DNA from 4 places in the Paramicrobacterium humi genome. Region 4 is predicted to be linked to each of the others. Evidence: predicted binding sites of a transcription regulator. Region 4 holds the regulator's gene; each other region holds the start of a gene.
What was found. Region 4 encodes LexA, which represses DNA repair genes until DNA is damaged. Its sites were predicted from a motif close to TCGAACANNTGTTCGA; they were not measured.
Positions count from the first base shown of each region.

Region 1 (4,069 bases), 2.3 Mb from region 4:
GCTACCTCGCTGCTGACCCTGTACGCGCTCGTGCGCGTGTGGAACATGGGCTTCTGGCGCAACCGCGGCGAAGTGCGCGGATACTCGTCGCCGCTCCTCGCCTCGCTGCACGAGAGCCCTGACGACTCGGGCTCCGTCATGACGAAGAGCATCTCGAAGCTCATGCTCGGTGCGACGACCGGCATGGTCGCGATCACCGTCGCGCTCACCGTGCTCGCGGGCCCGATCCTCGACTACACCGCGCGCGCGGCCCACACGCTCATCAACCCCGACAACTACGTGTCGGCCGTATTCGGAGAAGACCGATGAGCCCGCGGCTGGCTCCGGGCGAGATCGGCGGGCAGGTCATGCTCGGCGCCGGTCTCGTGCTGCTCTGGATGCTGCTGTGGGGACAGTTCACGTGGCTGTCGCTGCTCACGGGACTGATCCTCGCGCTCGGCGTCTCCGTCGTCTTCTACCTCCCGGCCGTCGAGATGAGCATCCGCATCAACCCGTGGTACACGGCGGTGTTCCTGCTCCGGCTGCTTTTCGACATCTGCCGGGCGTCCGTGCTCGTCTCCTGGCTCGTGCTCAAGCCGCGCTACGAGCCGAGCAACGCCATCATGGCGATTCCGCTGCGCACGCGCTCCGACCTCATCATGACGTGGACGGCCGAAGCGATATCGATAGTCCCCGGCTCGATCGTCGTCGACGTCGACCGCGAGGTGTCGGTGCTCTACGTGCACACGATCGACGTGCACGACGACGCCGAGATGGCCGCGTTCGAGCGCGAGGTGCTCATGACGGAGAAGCGCATCACGCTCGCGCTCGGAACGAAGGCTGACATCGCGCGCGTGCGGGCCGGCGAGCCGGCCTCGCACGGACGCGGAGAGAGCGAGGAGGACGAGACATGATCATGAACATCCTGATCGGCATCGCGATCGTTTTGTTCGGCGCCGGCGCGCTCGTCGCCCTCTATCGGGTCGTGCGCGGGCCCAGTCTGCTCGACCGGGTCATCGCGACTGATGTTCTGCTCGTCACGGTGATGTGCGGGCTCGGCGCGGAGATGGCGATAAACCGGCACACGACGACGCTGCCGCTGCTGCTCGTGCTCGCGGCGTTCGCGTTCATCGGCTCGGTCAGCGTCGCGCGGTTCATGGGTGGGAGGGATGACACATGACCGGTGACGTGCGTGACTGGATCACGATCATCCTCGTGCTGCTCGCGGCCGTGCTGTGCCTCGCCGCGGGAGTCGGCCTCGTACGGTTCCCCGATGTTCTGTCACGACTGCACGCCGCGACGAAGCCGCAGATCCTCGGTCTGATCGCTGTGACGGCCGACGTCGCCATCAACAAGCCGACGATCGCCACGATCACCCTCGTGATAGCGATCATCTTCTTCCAAGGGCTCACGGCACCGATCTCGGCGCACATGGTCGGGCGCGCTGGCTACCGGAGCGGGAAGGTGCACATGCCCTCGCTCATTCGCGATGACCTGGCGCACCGGATCGAGCAGGCCGACCGCGAGAAGCGAGACTAGCTCTCTACCCGCCGCGATGGTGGCTGCGTCCGAACGCGACGTCGGTGGCTGAGGGGTGGATATCGGCACGAAGCTGGATCACTGACGGACTTCGGGAGAACGCCGCCAAAGCCGGAACATCTTCCACTTCTCCTCCACAGACCGATCATTGGCAAGGCTTTGTGCTTCGCACATATGTTCTAAGTCAATGTCGGTGGCTGCTGGTTGACTATCGTCATGAAATGCGAAGAAGAAGTGCGGGGCAGACCCCATGATCCCGGTGGCCCCCGGCCGTCGGGGGGACCGGCTCGCGGGCATGGTCGACACGATCGTCGCCCAGCAGGGCCGTATCGCGCGGGCGCAGGCGAAGATGACCGGCCAGCTGGTGAACGTTCTCGAGCTCGCCTTGTCGAGTCCGGAGGTGTTCACCGGCGCAGTCGAGGGCCGGACCGGGGAGCAGGTCCGGCGCTCCCTCACGTCGGAACTCGCGCTCGCGTTGCACCTTTCCGACCAGAAGGTGCGCTCCCTGCTGTCCACGGCGGAAGTGCTCGTGGCGGAACTGCCCGACACGCTGCGATCGTTGAAAGCGGGACGGATCACGATGCAGCACGCGGAGTGCCTCGTCCGAGAGTCCGTCGGCCTCGACCGGGAGGACGTGAAAGAGTTCGAGCGCGCGGCGTTGGAGTTCGCCGAGACCAGCACACCGCCGCAGCTGCAGACCAAGGCGATCCGTATCCGGGAGGGACTGAACCCGGACACGATCACCGAACGCCACACCAGCGCCGTCGAGGAACGGCGGGTGGAGCTGTGGAAGGGGCACGACGGAATGGGCTGGGTCGCCTGCTACGGCCCCATCGATGTTGTGCAGAGCCTGCACAACGCCTGTCATACGACGGCGAAGTCGCTGCGCGCGGCGGGAGATGAGCGCACCATCGCCCAGCTCATGGCCGACGTGTTCAGCGACGCGACCATGGCCGGCCTCACCCGCGAAGCCGCCAGCGAAGACGGCGACTCCAGCCGGGCGATCCGTCCCAGCGTGCACGTGACCGTGCCGGTGATGACCCTGATCGGGCTGAGCAACGAGCCGGCGGATCTGGAGGGGTACGGGCCGATCGACCCGGACACCGCCCGCCGGCTCGCCGCGCAGGCGCCAAGCTTCACAAGGCTGCTGACCCACCCGGAGACCGGGGCGGTGCTTTCCGTCGGACGAGACCGCTACGCCGTACCGGCGGACCTGCGGAAGGCGATCGAGATCCGAGATGTCACGTGCTGCTTTCCGGGGTGCAACCGGCCGGCACGCCAATGCGATATCGATCACCGTGTCGATTGGCAGTACGGCGGTGAAACGAACATCGACAACTGCCAGAGCATGTGTCGTTCGCATCACACCCTGAAACACGCGACCACTTGGGCCGTCGAACGTGACGACAGCGGTGCCGTGATCTGGACCTCACCCCTCGGACGCTCGTACCGGATCCGACCAGAGTCCAACGTCGGATTCGAACCCACCGACACTCTCAACGGAAGCGCGCCCTGCGTCGAACCGACCGTCGACGAGGAGCCTCTCGGAATCGAAACGGTGACACCGAGCCCCGACGACGAGAAATGGGCCGACCACTACCCAGACGAACCCCAGTTCTGATCGTGCCGAGGTACTCGGCATGAAGTGACCGGAGAGCGCCTATAAAGGAGTCTCGACCAACGCCCCGGGCGAGCAGTCAGCGCAGTTGATCGCCCGCCGCCCAGACGGAACGCACCTCGAGGGCATCGTTGAGCAGGACCGCGTCTGCCGCGAAGCCCGGCGAGAGACTCCCGAGACTCTCGTCGGCGCCGATCGCGCGCGCGGGCACGCGCGTGAGAGCGTCCACGGCGTCCGGGAGCGACAGGCCGACGTCGGTGACAGCGCGCCGCAGCGCCTCGTCCTGCGTCAGGGTCGAGCCGGCGATGGAGCCGCCGTCGACGAGGCGAGCCACGCCGTCGGTGACGGTGACGGCGAGGCCGCCGAGCGTGTAGGCGCCGTCAGCCGCGCCGGCGGCGGCCATCGCATCGGTGACGAGGGCGACCCGGCCGGGAGCGCTTGCGAACAGCAGCCGCACAACCTGCGGGTGCACATGGGTGCCGTCGTTGATGACTTCGATCGTGACGTCGTCGCGGCTGAACGCGGCGACCACCGGACCGGGAGCGCGGTGATGAATGCCGTTCATGGCGTTGAACGCGTGTGTCAGCAGCGTCGCCCCCGCGTCGAACGCGGCGCACGCCATGTCGAAGTCGGCGTCGGTGTGCCCGATGGCGACGGTGACGCCGGCGCGCGCGAACGCGCCGATCGCCTCGAGCCCGCCCGGCAGCTCGGGCGCGATCGTCACTTGCCGGAGGGTGCCGCCGGCGGCATCCAGAAGCGTGTCGACGGCATCGCGCGACGGAGCAGTGAGCAGCTCGGGCGTGTGCGCTCCCTTGTGCCCGACGTCGAGGAACGGCCCTTCAAGGTGTGAGCCGAGGATGAGCGGGTCGCGCCCCGCGAGATCGGCGATGACTCCGGCGCGGGCGGCGAGATCGTCGACGGATGCCGTGACGA
Region 1 is NZ_FNRY01000001.1:319,959-324,027, reverse strand. Features, by position in the region: gene BLV49_RS01610 (Na+/H+ antiporter subunit D) at 1-309, shown strand, start outside; gene BLV49_RS01605 (Na+/H+ antiporter subunit E) at 306-893, shown strand; gene BLV49_RS01600 (MrpF/PhaF family protein) at 890-1,159, shown strand; gene mnhG (monovalent cation/H(+) antiporter subunit G) at 1,156-1,518, shown strand; gene BLV49_RS01590 (HNH endonuclease signature motif containing protein) at 1,814-3,139, shown strand; gene nagA (N-acetylglucosamine-6-phosphate deacetylase) at 3,216-4,069, opposite strand, start outside.
Region 1: BLV49_RS01590 (HNH endonuclease signature motif containing protein) is a predicted target of LexA. The motif match lies at 1,685-1,700, and genes of this name have one in related genera.

Region 2 (4,069 bases), 520 kb from region 4:
GGTGCGCTTGATTGATGGGCGCCTGCCCGCGATCGTTGGCTTTAGAAGAGTGGCTTGTCCGGGTAGTCCTTCCCGTCGGTCGCGTCAGCGTCGTCGGTTTTGGTGTCGGTGAACCACGACTCGTCATCGGGATTCGGTTCGTCGGCGAATCCATCGTGCTCGCCTTCCTCGTCGCCGAGGTCGGGCTCGGGCATCTCGGTCTCGTCGCATTCGTCGAGGGCCTGGAATCCGACATTGGTGGAGCGTCGGATGCGGTACTTCTGTCCGAGGGGTGAGGTCCAGATGATGGTCCCGTCGTCGCCGCGTTCGACTTGCCAGGTGCTCGAATGTTTCAGTACGTGGTGGCGTCTGCACAGCGGGTTCAGGTTCTCGAGGTCGGTGGTGCCGCCGTCTTGCCAGGCGAGGATGTGGTCCACATCACATTGCCGTGCGGGTCGGTTGCAGCCGGGGAAGCCGCAGACCTTGTCTCTGACTTCGATGGTCTTTCGCAGGTCGGCGGGGACGGCGTAGCGGTCTCTGCCGACGGAGAGGACGGCTCCGGTTTCGGGGTGGGTGAGCAGCCTTGTGAAGCTTGGGGCTTGGGCGGCGAGCCGGCGGGCGGTGTCGGGGTTGATCGGCCCGTACCCGTCGAGTTCTGCCGGTTCCTCACTGTGCCCGAGGAGGGTCATCACCGGGACGGTGACATGCACCGTCGGCCGGATCGCCCCGGTTCGCCCGGCGAAGAGCGGCTGCCCGTCGCCGGCACCCTCACCGCTGTCGCGACCGGTGGTAGCTCCAGTTGTGAGCCCGTTCATGGTGGCGTCGGTGAGAACGTCGGCGGTGAGTTGCCCGATGGTGCGCTGATCGCCGGTTTTGCGCAGGCTCTTGGCGGTGGTGTGGCAGGCGTTATAAATGCTCTGGGTTACCTCGACGGGGGCGTAGAGGGCGAGCCAGCCCATTCCGTCCGGGGCGTTCCAGTGCTCCACCCGCCGATCTGAAGCTGCCGCCTCGTGGCGTTGCAGGCTGGTTTCCGGGTGCAGGCTCTCGCGCAGGGCGAGGGCCTTGTTCTTGAACTGCGGCGGCGTGGAGGTTTTCGCCAGCGTGAGGGCGACCTGCTCGAATGCCGCCCGATCCTGTGTGGAGAGCCCGGTGGCCTGGTCGATGAGCGTGCGGGCGTGCTGGTACGTGATCACCCCCTCACCGAGTGCTTCTAGGGTGGCGGGGAGTTCCGTGGTGAGGGTTTCGGCGGTGCCGAGCATCGAGGTGATCATCGGCTGCGACAACCGCATCTTCGCCGCCAGTTCCCCGGCGAGGGCGGAACGCACAACCTCCTGCGTCTTCGTCGTGTCCGTGTCGGAGGCGACGAACAGGTCACGGTTCGCCGTCGCATGGTCCAGAAGATCCGCGAGCATCATCGACACCTGCGCCTGCACCACGGCGAGAAGCTGATACTGCTCAGAGATATCTTCGACCATCACCGCCAGTTTCCCGATCCGGGAGTCGCGGCTTCCGGGTGGGTGTTTATCGTCATCGTTGAGGATTACCATGGGTCTACTCTGCCAGCACCCACCGACATTCACTCGAACACAACTACGAAACTGGATAAGTCAGAGTGCACGGGACCTGTGGAGGAGAAATCGACGCCAGCGGCTCAGCGAGCAGCTCCACAAGACGGCTCGGCGAGGCAGCTCAGCGGCGCTGCTCGGCAGTGTCGCGGGTTGCCCGAGGGTCGCGCGGGCGGTCAGGGGCTTGCGCGTTGGGCGTGGCCCGAGGGCCGCGCGGGCGGTGAGGGCGCTCGCGCATTGCGGGAGCGGCATCCGATGGACCTGAATCATGACACCGACCGCCGACGTTCGTCGGATCCTCAGCGCAAGCCGGCGAGACCCCTTCACAAACGCTGCAGAACGGCGAGCACAACGCCGCAGAAACGGAAGACGGGCGACTGCCCCCACGGCGTCGCCCGTCTCTCCTCTTCTCTATCGGCTACCGCTTCAGGTTCGTCAGCTCCTGAAGCACTTCATCGCTCGTGGTGATGATGCGGGCGTTCGCCTGGAAACCCCGCTGCGCGACGATGAGGTTCGTGAACTCCTGCGAGAGGTCGACGTTCGACATCTCGAGCACGCCGCTCACGAGGCCGCCCATGCCGTCGGTGCCGGCCGTGCCGACGGTCACGGCGCCAGAGTTGACGGTCGGGCGGTATTGCGAGGAGCCGGCCTTCTCGAGTCCGCCCGGGTTCACGAACGAGGCGAGGGCGACGCGCGCGAGCACCTGGGTTTCGCCGTTGCTGAAGGTGCCCACGAGGCTGCCGTCGTCGGATAGGGCGTAGGACTCGAGAGTTCCCGCGGGGTGGCCGTTCGCCGTGATCGCGGTCGTGGAGAGCTCCGCGTACCCGGTGATCTTGGAGAGGTCGACCTCGATCGGTCCGGCGGTGAAGGCTCCGCCGCCCGTGAGCACTCCGTCGTTGAAGGTCAGTGTCGTCGCGGTGGTCGTGCCGCCGTCGGTCGAAACGCCCCAGCCGCCAGCCGTGCGCGTGAACGTGAGGGTGAGGGTGTCGGACGTGCCCTCGTTGTCATACACCGTGACGTCGCGAACGAGCGAGTCGCCCACCGGAGTCTCGGATGGCAGGTTCCCCGTGACGGATGCCGAGTTCGAGGCGGTCGCGGGGGAGACCGCGCCGACGGGCAGAGTGATGTTGCCCGTCGCGCTGCCCGGCGTGATGACGCCGCTCTGCGCCGTCCAGCCCTGCACGAACGCACCGTCGGCAGTGACCATGCGGCCCTGAGGATCGAACGAGAAGCCGCCGTTGCGGGTGTAGAGGGTCGAGCCGCCGTTGCGGACGATGAAGAACCCGTCGCCGTCGATCATGAGGTCGGTGGGCACGCCCGTCGACTGCGCGGCGCCCTGCGCGAAGTTCGTCGAGATGCCGGCGACCTGCACGCCGAGGCCGACCTGGGCGGGGTTCGACCCGCCGACGTCCTGCTGCGGAAGCCGCGAGTTCTTGACGAGCTGCGAGAGCGTGTCCTGGAACTGCACCGACGAGGCCTTGAAGGCGGTGGTGTTGACGTTGGCTATGTTGTTGCCGGTCACGTCGAGCATCGTCTGGTGTGAGCGAAGCCCTGAGATGCCGGAGTACAGCGAGCGGAGCATTGTGCTGCCTTTCTGTGGATCAGGATGCGGTCGAAATGCCCGAGACGGCGTCGAGCGGGACGGTGGTGTCGCCGATGGTGACCTGGGGCACCGAACCGGCGAAGGAGACGGAGGTCACGAGGCCCGACTGCTCGACACCGTCGGCGTCGAGATAGGTGGCCTGCTGGCCCACGAGCGCCGCGGCGGTCTGCCGCATGCTCAGGGCGAAGTTCTCGGTCGACGTCGTCGACATGGCGGTGAGCTGCTCCATCATGGCGAGCTGCGTCGTCTGCGAGATCATCTCGTTCGTGTTCATGGGGGAGCTCGGGTCCTGGTTCTTCAGCTGCGCCACGAGCAGCTTCATAAACACCTCGGAGTCGAGCGTCTGCTTGCGTTCGGGCACGGGCGTCTGCAGCGAGGCGGCGGAGCCGGTCGCCTGTACGGCGTCGACGGGTGGCATGTCTGGTCCTTCCGGTCAGGCGAAGAGGTCGATGGAGGTGGATGACGGATGCCGCCCGGCAGCGCCCGGCGCGTGCGCGGCCGTCTCGGCCGCAGCCTGCAGCGGGCCGCGCCGCGTATCGCCCGGGCTGGCCGGGCCCTGCTGTGCGGAGCCGTGTCCTTGCCCGTGCCCGGACTGGCCGTGCTGCCCGGACTGCCCGTGCTGCCCCGCGGACGCGGAGCTCTGCTGGCCGGCCCACGCCTGCTGGCCGACGCCGCTCTGCGGGCTCTGCTGCCCCGCCGAGGCGTCGCCGGTTCCGAGGGCGAGCGAGGCGCCGGGCGCGGCGACAGCGAGATCACGGCGCAGGTCGACGAGGATGTGCCGCAGCGCATCCCGCCCGGCGTCCGACGGGGAGAACAGCTCGAGATGGATCGCGCCGCCCGCGATGTGCGCGCGCACCGTCACGGGGCCGAGGTTCTCGGGCGACACGGTGAGCGTCACCTGGTGGTCGCCGTCGCCCGACTG
Region 2 is NZ_FNRY01000001.1:2,070,667-2,074,735, forward strand. Features, by position in the region: gene BLV49_RS10280 (HNH endonuclease signature motif containing protein) at 42-1,454, opposite strand; gene BLV49_RS10285 (flagellar hook protein FlgE) at 1,963-3,126, opposite strand; gene BLV49_RS10290 (flagellar hook assembly protein FlgD) at 3,146-3,565, opposite strand; gene BLV49_RS10295 (flagellar hook-length control protein FliK) at 3,581-4,069, opposite strand, start outside.
Region 2: BLV49_RS10280 (HNH endonuclease signature motif containing protein) is a predicted target of LexA. The motif match lies at 1,560-1,575, and genes of this name have one in related genera.

Region 3 (4,069 bases), 620 kb from region 4:
CGTCTGTGCGATCCCGACCAGTGGCGCGCGGAGGTTGCGTTCGACGTCGACGCCGAGCGCCTTGAGCGGTGAGATGTACAGCACGCGCGTGCCTTGCGGTCGCTCCTCCACGGTGCCGTGTGCCGCGGCGTCCATGAGTCGGTCGATTGACCAGAGGAACGCAGACAGGGTCTTGCCCGACCCGGTCGGGGCGACGACGAGAGTGTGGGAGCCGCCGGAAATGGCGTTCCAGGCGCCTTCTTGCGCGTTTGTGGGTGCGGCGAATGCCCCCGTGAACCACGCTCGGGTGGCCGGGGAGAAGCGATCGAGCACGGTGCTCATTCGGCTAGCAAATCACATGAGTCTGACATCGTGGCTGGTCGGCTGAGCGGATGCACCATCGTCGGGCGCCGTAATGTGAGGACCGACCTGACATTGGGCGTCCTTGCATGTTGCCGTTATCGGCTGTCGTTGGCGTCGCTCGCGCCGTTCTGCTTCGAGGCCGCCGCTGATGACGTTGTGTTTGCCTTTCAGAGTTACGGTCGTCGCGGCCCAACACTTCAAGTGCGATCCGAGTTTCAGATCAGAACTGGGGGTCCTCCGGATAGTCCTTGCCGTCGGTTTCGTCCGCCCATTTCTCGTCCGGGTCACGCTCCTCGGCCGAGTACTCGTCCTCGTCGTCGATGTCGGGTTCGAGGTCCGGTTCGGGAGTCTCGTCGCATTCGTCGAGGGGTTCGAATCCGACATTGGAGGATCGTCGGATGCGGTATTTCTGTCCGAGGGGTGAGGTCCAGATGATGGTCCCGTCGTCGTCGCGTTCGACCTGCCAGGTGCTCGAGTGTTTGAGTACGTGGTGGCGTCGGCACAGGGGGTTGAGGTTCTCGAGGTCGGTCTCACCTCCGTCCTGCCAGGCGAGGATGTGGTCCACATCACATTGGCGTGCGGGTCGGTTGCAGCCGGGGAAGCCGCAGACCTTGTCTCTGACTTCGATGGTCTTTCGCAGGTCGGCGGGGACGGCGTAGCGGTCGCGTCCGACGGAGAGCACGGCTCCGGTTTCGGGGTGGGTGAGCAGCCTTGTGAAGCTCGGGGCTTGGGCGGCGAGCCGGCGGGCGGTCTCGGGGTTGATCGGCCCGTACCCGTCGAGTTCTGCCGGTTCCTCGGAGTGGCCGAGGAGGGTCATCACCGGGACGGTCACGTGCACCGTCGGCCGGATCGCTCCACCACGGCCTGCGAAGACGGGAACACCGGCACCCTCACCGCTGTCGCGACCGGTGGTAGCTCCAGCGGTGAGCCCGTTCATGGCCGCGTCGGTGAGAACGTCGGCGGTGAGTTGCCCGATGGTGCGCTGATCGCCGGTTTTGCGGAGGCTTTTGGCGGTGGTGTGGCAGGCGTTGAATATGCTCTGGGTTACCTCGACGGGGGCGTAGAGGGCGAGCCAGCCCATTCCGTCGGGAGCGTTCCAGTGCTCTACCCGCCGATCCGAAGCTGCCGCCTCGTGGCGTTGCAGGCTGGTTTCCGGGTGCAGGCTCTCGCGCAGGGCGAGGGCCTTGTTCTTGAACTGCGGCGGGGTGGAGGTTTTCGCCAGCTTGAGGGCGACCTGCTCGAACGCCGCCCGATCCTGTGTGGAGAGCCCGGTGGCCTGATCGATCAGAGTGCGCGCATGCTGATAGGTGATCACCCCCTCACCGAGTGCTTCCAGGGTGGCGGGGAGTTCCGTGGTGAGGGTTTCGGCGGTGCCGAGCATCGAGGTGATCATCGGCTGCGACAACCGCATCTTCGCCGCCAGTTCCCCGGCGAGGGCGGAACGCACAACCTCCTGCGTCTTCGTCGTGTCCGTGTCGGAGGCGACGAACAGGTCACGGTTCGCCGTCGCGTGGTCCAGAAGATCCGCGAGCATCGTGGACACCTGCGCCTGCACCACGGCGAGAAGCTGATACTGCTCGGAGATCTCTTCGACCATCACCGCCAGTTTCCCGATCCGGGAGTCGCGGCTTTCGGGTGGGTGTTTATCGTCATCGTTGAGGATTACCATGGGTTTACTCTGCCATCACCCACCGACATTCACTCGAACACAACTACGAATATAGGACGGTGGTGGAGAAGTCGAAACAACAGCTACTTGTGGATGAATCATCGGCGAGCAAACATGGCGAGAAGGGGCAGCTGAAGGAGGAAGCGCATGGCCAGGGTGAGCGTTCGCTACATCGTCGACGACGTCGATGCCGCACTCAATTTCTACTGCCGATATCTCGGCTTCGACGAAGTCATGCATCCCGCGCCGGTATTCGCCATGCTCGATCGGGGCGAGCTTCGACTGCTGCTCAGCGCGCCAAACGAGCAGGGCGGCGGAGGAGCATCGATGCCCGACGGTACGCGGCCCACGCCGGGCGGCTGGAACCGGATCTCACTCGTCGTCGACGATCTCGAGGAGACGGTGGAGCGGCTGCGGGCCGCGGGCGTTCGCTTTCGCAACGACATCGTCGTGGGGGTCGGCGGAAACCAAGTGCTCATCGAGGATCCGTCGGGCAACCCTGTCGAGCTGTTCCAGCCGACCATTCCGGAAGCGCAGCCGAAGCCGTAGGGCTTCGCCGCTACAGCTGGCGCTGGATGAAAGCCCTCACGTCGGACGCCGCCTGCTGGTTGATGCCGTGCCCGAGGCCCTCGTAGATGCGACCCGACAGTGTCGAGTGCGCCGTGAGCCAGTCGGTCGTGCGGACGATCGCGGCCTCGGGAATGACGTCGTCGAGCGTTCCGCGGCCCCAGAAGATCGGGGGCTTCCGCTCTGCGAGCACGGCATCGCCCGGCTCCTGATCGGGACACACGAAGCCGGCCATGACGACGCCGTAGTCGAAGCGATCCGGAGCCCGCCGCATGAGCTGCATCGTCATCGCGCCGCCCTGCGAGAAGCCCATGAGGCCGACGACGGTCGGCTGCACGGTGAGATCGTCGAGCCAGCCGATGACGGCATCCGTCGACGCATTGATCGTGTCGCGATCGGGACGCGCCTCGCCGTCACGCGGAAACCAGGACCAGCCGTCGATGGGCCACGGCGCGACGAGCGGCGCCCGCAGCGACGCGATAACCGGTTCGAGCGGCAGCGACGGCGCGAGGCCGAAGAGGTCGCCCTCGTGCGAGCCGTACCCGTGCAGGAGGACGAGGAGGGGGCGGTCTGCGCGGTCGGCTTCCGACGCGGACCACATGACGGCGTCGGCGTCGATCGTGGGCTGGGACACGGCATCCTCCTCGGCTGAAGCGGTGGAAGTCAGCCTACCGGCGCGCTCCGACAGCGGGTTCGGCGGACTCTTGCAACAATGGAGCATGGCCGTACGCACTCCAGACGCAGATGAGCCCGACGATCCGCAGCCCGCAGCCACCCCGGGCTGGCTGAGCGACATCGAGCTCGAGCAGATTCGACACCGGCTGCCGCTGCTGTACGTCGAAGCGGTTCCCGTGCGCGTCGACGGGCTCGGCGTCGTCACCGAGGTCGGCGTGCTGCTGCGCGCGACAGCGACGGGGCAGATGACGCGGACTCTCGTGAGCGGCCGCGTGATGTACGGCGAGACGCTGCGCGACGCCCTGTTCCGGCACCTCGAGAAGGACCTCGGACCGATGGCCTTCCCGCTGCTTCCCGCCTCGCCCGTGCCGTTCCACGTCGCCGAGTACTTCCCGCTCCCCGGCCTGTCACCCTTCACCGACGAGCGCCAGCACGCCGTCGCGCTCGCCTATGTGGTTCCCGTCACGGGCACGTGCGAGCCGCGGCAGGACGCTCTCGAGCTCACGTGGATGACCCCGGTGGAAGCGCAGTCCGACGCCGTCGCCGACGAGATGGAGGGCGGCCGCGGCACGCTCCTGCGCATGGCGCTCGCGAGCGTCGGGGGCCTCATCTGAGCCGATTCCCTAGACTGGGCCCGTGATGTCAGCAGCCCTGCGCCGAAATCGCGCGCGTCCTGCGTCCGCGGCCGGGGCGGCGCGGGGCGGCGTCAAGGTCGAGACGGAGGCGCTCGTCGCCGGCGTCATCGCGGGCTTCATCGGCGGAGTCTTCGCCGTCATCGTCTTCGGCGGCAAGTCGGCGGCGATCTGGGCGAACTGG
Region 3 is NZ_FNRY01000001.1:1,977,967-1,982,035, forward strand. Features, by position in the region: gene BLV49_RS09810 (ATP-dependent helicase) at 1-321, opposite strand, end outside; gene BLV49_RS09815 (HNH endonuclease signature motif containing protein) at 563-1,939, opposite strand; gene BLV49_RS09820 (VOC family protein) at 2,159-2,560, shown strand; gene BLV49_RS09825 (alpha/beta hydrolase) at 2,571-3,212, opposite strand; gene BLV49_RS09830 (NUDIX hydrolase family protein) at 3,298-3,867, shown strand; gene BLV49_RS09835 (DUF998 domain-containing protein) at 3,893-4,069, shown strand, end outside.
Region 3: BLV49_RS09815 (HNH endonuclease signature motif containing protein) is a predicted target of LexA. The motif match lies at 2,045-2,060, and genes of this name have one in related genera.

Region 4 (4,069 bases):
CGCCTCGAGAACGTCGTGCTCATCGGCGTGTATGCCCAGGGCACCCTGGAGGACGCCGAGAACTCTCTGCGGGAACTGTCCGCCCTCGCCGAAACGGCGGGCGCCGTCGTCCTCGACGGCCTGCTGCAGCGCCGTCCGTACCCGGATCCGAGCACCTACCTCGGCAAAGGCAAGGCCCACGAGCTGCGTGAGATCGTCACGTCCCTCGGCGCCGACACGGTCATCGCGGACACGGAGCTCGCCCCGAGTCAGCGTCGCGCGCTCGAGGACGTCGTCAAGGTGAAGGTCATCGACCGAACCGCGGTCATCCTCGACATCTTCAGCCAGCATGCGAAGAGCCGGGAGGGCAAGGCGCAAGTGGAGCTCGCGCAGCTCGAGTACCTGCTCCCGCGGCTCCGCGGCTGGGGCGAGTCGATGAGCCGTCAAGCCGGCGGCCAGGTCGGCGGCGCGGGAGCGGGAATGGGCTCTCGCGGACCCGGCGAGACGAAGATCGAGCTCGACCGGCGTCGGATTCACACGCGCATGGCCAAGCTGCGCAAGCAGATCAAGGGCTTCGCACCGGCGCGCGAGGCGAAGCGCGCAAATCGTCACCGCCACGAAGTGCCGTCCGTGGCCATCGTCGGTTACACGAACGCCGGAAAGTCAAGCCTGCTGAATCGCCTCACTCGCGCCGGCGTGCTGGTGGAGAACGCGCTCTTTGCGACACTCGACTCCACGACACGGCGTACGAAGACCAAGGACGGCCGCGAATACACGCTGTCCGACACAGTCGGTTTCGTCCGGAACCTGCCGCACCAGCTCGTCGAGGCGTTCCGCTCCACGCTCGAGGAGGTCGCGGAGGCGGATCTGCTCGTCCACGTCGTGGACGCCGCACACCCGGACCCTGCCGCGCAGATCGCGACGGTTCGCGACGTCGTCGGCGATGTCGGCGCGCGTGACGTTCCCGAACTCATTGTCTTCAACAAGTCCGACCTCATCGACGACGATCAGCGCCTTGTCCTGCGCGGCATCGCTCCTGACGCCGTCTTCGTCTCGGCGCGGACGGGCGAGGGCGTCGATGAGATGCTCGACGCCATCGAGCGGATGCTGCCTCGGCCGTCCGTGGCGGTCGAACTACTCGTGCCCTACGATCGGGGCGACATCATCTCAATGCTTCACCGGCGTGGCGCCGTGCGCCAGCTCGACTATCTCGCGGCGGGGACACGCGTGAAGGCCGCCGTGACCGAGGAGATCGCGGCGCAGCTCCAGGAGTTCGCGACCGGCAGCTGACCGGGCGTCAGACGGCGCGAAGGACGGCGACGACCTTGCCGAGAACCTCGGCGTTGTCGCCGAGGATCGGCTCGAACGCGGAGTTCCGGGGGAGCAGCCACGTGTGACCGTCGCGCTGCCGGAACACCTTCACCGTCGCCTCCCCATCGAGCATGGCCGCGACGATGTCACCGTTCTCGGCCGTGCTCTGCTGGCGCACGACGACCCAGTCGTCGTTGCAGATCGCCGCGTCGATCATGGACTCGCCCTGAACCTTCAGCATGAACAGGTCGCCCTTGCCCACGAGCTGGCGGGGTAGCGGGAAGACTTCCTCCACCTGCTGGTCCGCGGTGATCGGAACACCGGCTGCGATCTGTCCCACGAGGGGCACCATCGCGGCATCGCCCACGGGAGTCTGGCTCTCGGCCGCATCGATGGTCTGCGGAAGGTCGATCAGGATCTCGAGCGCGCGCGGCCGGTTCGGGTCGCGGCGCAAGTAGCCGCTGAGCTCGAGCTGGTTGAGCTGGTGGGTCACGGACGACAAGGAGGCGAGACCGACAGCGTCCCCGATCTCGCGCATGCTCGGCGGATAGCCGCGCTGGCTCACGGAACGCTGGATGTACTCGAGAATCGCGCGCTGCTTGTCGCTGAGATTCTTGCGGCGACGAGTACCCGTCCTGACCTTGCCGTCCTGCGCCATTTCCGTGCTCCCGTCGTCGCCCCGCTGCCCCGATGTCAGAGGCTCATGGTGGGGTTGTCCCTGTGATCGAAACTGTATCCGTTTTGCCCGGCCAGGACAAACACCTGTTCGAGTGTGTCGCGGATTCTTTCGACGCAAATACGAAAAGCACCTTGACTCTTCGAAACTTCGAAGATAGGTTCGGAACACAGCTTCGTTCCGGCCCCTCCCGGCCGAGGGGTCGGAACGAATCTCACCACAAAGGAGAACTCTGATGAGCACAGCAGCGAAGTCGTCCTCCGTCCGCGTTCGCCTCACTCGGCGCGGACGTGCGGTCGTCACCGCCCTTGCAGCCCTGCCCCTCCTGGTCGGCGTCGGCGTTCTGTCGACGAACGCCTCCTCGGCCTTCGCCACATCGCACGCGGCCGAGCAGAGCTTCGAATACGTGACCGTCGGCGCCGGTGAATCGCTCTGGGGCCTCGCCCAGCGAGTTGCGCCCAACGCTGACCCGCGCGACGTCGTCGCCGACATCGTGCGACTCAACCAGCTCGAAAGCTCTTCCGTGGGAGCGGGCGCTCGCGTGGCCATCCCCGCCCGGTACGCGGATGCCGAATGAGAACGGCATAGCATTGTCGAGTGACCTCACTCGATGATCTTCCCCTTCGCGACGACCTCCGCGGCAAGTCACCGTACGGTGCACCACAGGCGCCCGTCCCGGTCGCTCTGAATGTGAACGAGAACACCCACGGAATTCCCGAGGACGTCGCCCACGACATCGTGGCCTCCGTGGCCACGGCGATTCTGAGCCTCAACCGTTACCCGGATCGAGAGTTCACGCAATTGCGCACAGCACTCGCGGACTACCTCGGACACGGCCTCTCGGCAGAGAACATCTGGGCCGCCAACGGTTCGAACGAAGTGCTGCAGCAGATTCTGCAGGCCTTTGCGGGGAGCGGTCGCTCGCTCATGGGGTTCGTGCCCACCTATTCCATGTACTCGCTTCTGGCGATGGGAACTGGAACGCGCTGGATCGCGGCGGAGCGCGACGAGGACTTCGAACTCTCACCGGAGACCGCCGCGGCCGCTGTCAGTCGCGAGCAGCCCGACGTGGTCTTTCTGTGCTCACCCAATAACCCCACGGGCACACCGCTCTCACTCGAGACCATCACAGCGGTGTACGATGCCGCGCCCGGCATCGTCGTGGTCGATGAGGCATACGCCGAGTTCGCTCCCGTCGGTACGCCGAGTGCGCTGACTCTCCTCCCCGGACGGGAGCGGCTGATCGTTTCGCGCACGATGAGCAAGGCGTTCGCCTTCGCCGGCGCACGCGTCGGCTACCTCGCTGCCGACCCGGCGATCGCTGACGCCCTCCGCCTCGTACGCCTGCCCTATCACCTCTCTGCGCTGACCCAAGCCGCCGCACTCGGTGCGCTGCGGCACTCCCACGAGATGCTTGCCGTGGTCGGTGAAATCCGCGTCCAGAAGGATCGGATCGTCGCCCACCTCAGCGAGCTCGGCTACAAGCCATACCGCTCGGGCAGCAATTTCGTGCTGTTCGGCGGCGTCGCCGACACCCGTGCGCTCTTCCAGTCACTGTTTGAGCGGGGCATCCTCATTCGCGACATCGGCATCCCCGGCCACATGCGCGTGAGCGCCGGCACGGAGGCTGAGACCAGCGCGTTCCTCGACGCTCTCGCAGCACTAACATCGAAGGTATGACTTCACCGCGTGTAGCCAGCATCCGACGCCAGACGAGCGAATCGTCGATTGAGCTCAGTCTCGACCTGGACGGCACCGGCACGAGCGACATCAGCAGCTCGGTGCCGTTCTTCGACCACCTGCTGACCGCGTTCGCGAAGCACTCCCTTACCGACTTGACGGTGCGGGCCGAGGGCGACACCCACATCGACGTCCACCACACCGTCGAGGACATCGGCATCGCCTTGGGAACGGCAATCCGAACGGCGCTCGGCACGAAGGAGGGAATCTCGCGCTACGGCGACGCGCTCGTTCCGCTCGACGAGGCGCTCGTCCAAGCCGTCGTCGACATCTCGGGCCGCCCGTATCTCGTGCACGGCGGCGAGCCCGCGGGCTTCGAGTTCCACCTCATCGGCGGACACTTCACCGGATCGATGGTGCGCC
Region 4 is NZ_FNRY01000001.1:2,595,581-2,599,649, forward strand. Features, by position in the region: gene hflX (GTPase HflX) at 1-1,269, shown strand, start outside; gene lexA (transcriptional repressor LexA) at 1,277-1,948, opposite strand; gene BLV49_RS12925 (hypothetical protein) at 2,202-2,543, shown strand; gene BLV49_RS12930 (histidinol-phosphate transaminase) at 2,564-3,646, shown strand; gene hisB (imidazoleglycerol-phosphate dehydratase HisB) at 3,643-4,069, shown strand, end outside.